2 regions of the Methylomusa anaerophila genome follow, and region 2 is predicted to be linked to the other one. Evidence: riboswitches for the same ligand, from Rfam matches in the RefSeq annotation. Region 2 holds a riboswitch; the other holds the start of a gene.

Region 1 (2,494 bases), 220 kb from region 2:
AATATGGGGTCAACAATAATACCATGCTCAGAACGTTTTACCTTATCAATTTCATTAGCCTGACGTTCAATGGGCATATTTTTATGTATTACGCCCAACCCTCCTTCACGGGCCATCGCAATCGCCATTCTCGCCTCAGTAACTGTATCCATACCCGAGCTAATAAGTGGTATATTAAGCTTGACATTTTTTGTAAGATTAGTGTTAACATTCACATCACGGGGTAGAACATCAGATTTAGCCGGCACTAAAAGTACGTCGTCAAAAGTTAATCCTTCCGGACCGAATTTATTGTCAAACACATTATTAAACTCCTTTCGTAATTTGATAATAAAGTGCGTATGTATTTCAATTATAATAACATAAATAAACTGGCCAAATCTACCACTTTTTATGTGATTACTTAAAAATAGTATAATCACTCAATTATGAAAAAACACCCGGATAATTCCGGGTGTTCTGGATGTTACTTAAGAACATACACTTTGACATCTTGGATACCAAACTTATACGCCTCTTTTACCGTCCACATGGCGATATCAATACGGTTCCCTTTAATTGCACCGCCGGTATCTTCAGCCACACCATACATGCCTTGACCATTTGCAAACTCAATATAGAGCTTGGTGCCGAGGGGAATAACACGGGGATCTACAGCAATAACCCCAGGACGTACTTGCGTACCGATGTGAGTTAGATTACCCCATTTTCCGTTATCATGAGGTCCCGGTGCGTAAGCGGTAGCTACCGCGTTCAGAACATTCTTATAGTTTTCCGGAGAGTTGTGGCTTATACCTTGCTGCGAGTTAACTCCGGCAGAGGCTATCGGTGTCCACACAGCTAGTGCCAGAGCAGCAATCGTTACTACACTGAAGAGAATTTGTTTAATATTTTTCATTTTAAATTTCCCCTTTCTAAATGCCTACGAAGTTAGCTGACGGGTTCGGAGCAAAGGGACGCCCCTACCGCAATGCGGATTCACCCCACTGTTGGTTCCTCCGTTTTCCGAAGTATGGCCGGAAATTAGGCATGTACCTTACTATACATGTTTGTAAGGATAGATGCAAATTCCGTATAAACGGAATAATATTAAATATTATTTTTTATGTAAACAATACTGGCTTATACTCCTGTTTGCTACCAAATGAAGATTTTTGTTTCGCAGCATGAATTACCATAGGATAGTAAAGAATAAATATAATAAATATAAAGTAAGAATAGATGCTTAAAGAAGGTAGCAAATGACTAAACCCAAGAAGATAACCATTAAGCCCGGTAAGCAATTTTTTAATACCAAGAAAATTCCCTTTCCCTTAGAATCGGAAATAAAAAAATATGACGTCATTGTTGTTGGAGCAGGACCAGCCGGATCTTCAGCAGCATATTTTATGGCGAAACAAGGCCTGAATGTAGTTTTATTGGAACGGGGACCATATCCCGGAGCAAAGAATTGTGGCGGTTCTTCCATAATTGCTGAACATACTCATAAACTATTTCCAAATTTTTGGGACGAAGTAGAATGTGAGCGATTGATTACCGACCATGCATATTGGTGGTTAACGGATGATTCTGTACTATCGGTCAGATTTCGCAGCACTAAACTTGCAGCTGCCCCCTACAACCGTTTTTCCATTAAACGTTCCAGCCTCTATAAATGGTTAGCAAACAAAGCCGTAAATGCCGGAGCAACTTTGTTACTTGATCATTATGTAAACGAAGTTTTGTTTGATGAGTGTCAGTCCCAGGCGCAAGCGGTAGGCGTCCAAATTTCTCCCCCGCAGAAATATTGTTTTTGGGCTGATATTATTGTCTTGGCGGATGGTGTAAATTCGTTATTAGCAGAACGGAGCGGTCTTATACCAAGAATATCTCCCCAGGATACTTCTTTGTATGTGAAAGAATCAATTGCCTTACCTTCAAAAGTGATCGAGGAGCGATTTAATCTTCCGCCTGGCAACGGAAGTATTATTAGATTAATTGGTTATCCTACAGCCGGTTTTAATGGCACAGCGTCCCTTCATATCTTCCGTGAGAGTATTAATCTTAGTGTTGGCATGTCGTTAGCCTGTTTGGCTCAAGCCGGACTCAGTCCCAATGACTTATTAGAGCGCATAAAAAAACACCCCCATATGTATCCTTTATTAACCGGGGGCGTTACATTAGAATATGGCGGTGCAATGATTCCTGAGGGAGGGTATAACGCTATACCCCAATTGGTGCATCCGGGACTTTTGATTGTCGGAGATGCCGCGTCATTGGTAAATGGTACTCATGGATTTAATTTAGCAATGTGGTCGGGATATTTCGCAGCGCAGGCCGCATATGCCGCGAAAGTCAGCGGGGATTATTCGGTTAAAAAGTTGTATCTATATAAAACTTTGCTTGATGAAAGCTTTATAATGCAGGATTTAAAAGCAAATGCCGGTACAGCCAGGCTTATGCAGGATATTCCCTATGCGTTTGATTTGTACACTCGTATTGCCAATGAAACGGC
Region 2 (2,494 bases):
CACTGTACACTTTTCTGTTCACTTAAGCAAAAACTTCGCTCCTGTAGCAAGTAACACAAGCCCTAAAATTTGCTTGGGACTGCACGTAATACGTTCTAGTCCGAAACCACCAAAATGATCGATTATAATCGCCGTTAGAACTTGTCCGACGATTATGGCCGTTGTGGCATTGGCTACACCGACACTGGGGATGCTTGCGGCTACCAGATAAATAATTCCTACGCCAATTATGCCTCCTAGCCAAGAATACCAGGGGGCATCAGGCCAGACATATAGGTTACCTTTTCCCATTTTAAAAATGAACAGTAGTAGCATAACTACAATTGTCCCCGTGATATGAACCATGAATGTGGCTTCTAACAGCCCTATTACCTTACTTAAAGCGCTGTTTAGAGATCCCTGTACCGCCATTAATACACCAGATATCAACGCCAATACTAACGGCAGCATTTCTTGTGAAATGAAATTCACCCTTTACACGCTCCTTAGAAGGTTGTCCTAGCAAATTCATACAGGGTTAGTATAATACTGCCGATGTGTTTATATACTGACAATACTGTAAGTAAAGTATTATAAATAAAAAAATAAACAGGCACAACGCCTGCTAATCCAAGATATAAACAGTTACATTTCTGACACCGAAACTAAAAGCTTCAGCCCGACTGTCAAATGATAAATCAATACGGTTCTCTTTGATAGAACTGCCGATATCATCAGCAATTGCATAGCCGTAGCCATTAATATATAAACGGGTACCCAGAGGAATCACTGTTGGATCTACTGCAACCAGTCCCCGGCGTAACTGGTTACCGCGGTAGGTAAATCCGCTGCAGCCAGGGTCATTGGCCGTGTATGCAGAGGCCCTCATTAGCAACGACCTGTTGTATCGGCTCGGTTCTCCCCCGGCCCGTTCGAGATAAAGAACTGTTTCTTTATCCACAACTCCACTCACAGTAAGGCCATTGCTCTGCTGGAATTCTTTTACGGCTCTTTGTGTGCCCGATCCATAGATGCCATCAATTTCACCGGCATAGAATCCGGCATCGGCAAGAAGTTTTTGTACAACCCGTACTTCGTCACCACGGGAACCAATATCTATGGTACCACCTGATGAAAGAACGGGCGATGCAAAAACAATTGGGAAAGTACCGCTAGACAGAAGGAACAGCAGCACTACTGCCCGACACACTATTTTCAATTGCCTCACCCTCTCTTTACACTGCGCCTCCGAGGTTAGCTGTTGGGTTAGGGTCAAAGAGAAGTAAGAGAAATAACCCTTCTGCCCTATTTGTATTGGCAGATTCACCCCTAATATATATTGGTTCCCCCGTACCTATTGCCCAAGGATTCGGCGACATGATCATAATTATGATACTATAAATTACCTAGTTCGGTCAATCTTTGGCAATGTACAAAATTTAATACAAAATTAATATATTATTAATATATCTGTCCGTAGCTAGGCGGAGCACCGGTTGGAAAGTTATTGTTTTGAATGGCTTGGGGAATACAAGACGTTACCGGCGTTAATCAATTCGGCCAGAGTGTTAAGTTTATCCTCATATGGAATCAGACTTTCTTTGACGTGTTCTTCCACCTTATTTTGTACCAATACCTTGACTTTGCCGAGAATATTCGGATCCTGAATTGAGGCATTTAGTGTGACTATATCATTCGCTGCCGAAGCAATTCCATTTACTGCCTCGGCGTTTCCGGATTGCTCCATCACTGCCTTTACCAATATACTCCATAAATCCTGCTTCTCGCTTTTTTGAATACTGTTGGTAATGTTAATTATCGATTGAACTTGAGAAACAGTAGGATTTTGCGCCATCCTCTGAGTTAGCTTGTCATCCAACAATGCGGCTTCAGCCCGGGGCATTGCCGGGAAAAATAACGGAACTGCAAAAACTATTAACATCATCGCGGCCATTTTTTTCATGCTTAGTATTTACTCCTTTCGGGTAATAGATTAGATGTTCGAGGATATTTTATCATATACTTTACATAAACTATAGAGGTAATATAAAGAAAACTAACCTCCAAACGCTAACAGGAGGTTAGTCGAACCTTTTCATTACACTTATACACAATGTTAGCCCAACTAAAACTTGATGACTGGTAAAATAAACCTAGGCAGTAATCTGACCTTCCCTAAATTGAGGAACGACAGAATAGGCGTCGTGCTCCATGGAAAAAGCCACGTCGTCGCCGTAACCAATACTGAATAGATATTGGGCATGGGAGGAAGCCGAAATTTTCTTAACTAAATCACAACGGAAATCACGGTACATGGCTTGAGCGGCCATTGCCGAGTCACTAAGCCAAGCCCTGTCGGTTAGCCGTTCCGCTAAAAGTCCGGCACATAAAGCATCTTCTAGAGAGAAACGCCCTTCTGTGCCCGCACATAAAACAACAATATCCCGGCTTTCTTCATACAGTTTTCGCGCAACCGCATCTGCATTAACAAAAGAAGCGGTAAATACCTTTTCTG

Evidence for each region. A riboswitch is a leader RNA that binds a small molecule or an ion and turns the genes downstream of it on or off. The one in region 2 is predicted to bind cyclic di-AMP.
Region 1: it holds a riboswitch for cyclic di-AMP, as region 2 does, so the genes downstream of both, MAMMFC1_RS21875 (3D domain-containing protein) here and MAMMFC1_RS17400 (peptidoglycan-binding protein) in region 2, are expected to answer to the same signal.

The regions. Positions count from the first base shown of each region.
Region 1 is NZ_AP018449.1:4,073,932-4,076,425, reverse strand. Features, by position in the region: gene guaB (IMP dehydrogenase) at 1-302, opposite strand, end outside; gene MAMMFC1_RS21875 (3D domain-containing protein) at 467-898, opposite strand; cyclic di-AMP (ydaO/yuaA leader) riboswitch at 904-1,040, opposite strand; gene MAMMFC1_RS18550 (FAD-dependent oxidoreductase) at 1,242-2,494, shown strand, end outside.
Region 2 is NZ_AP018449.1:3,854,030-3,856,523, reverse strand. Features, by position in the region: gene MAMMFC1_RS17405 (DMT family transporter) at 19-471, opposite strand; gene MAMMFC1_RS17400 (peptidoglycan-binding protein) at 605-1,189, opposite strand; cyclic di-AMP (ydaO/yuaA leader) riboswitch at 1,208-1,364, opposite strand; gene MAMMFC1_RS17395 (hypothetical protein) at 1,484-1,942, opposite strand; gene MAMMFC1_RS17390 (2-phosphosulfolactate phosphatase) at 2,133-2,494, opposite strand, start outside.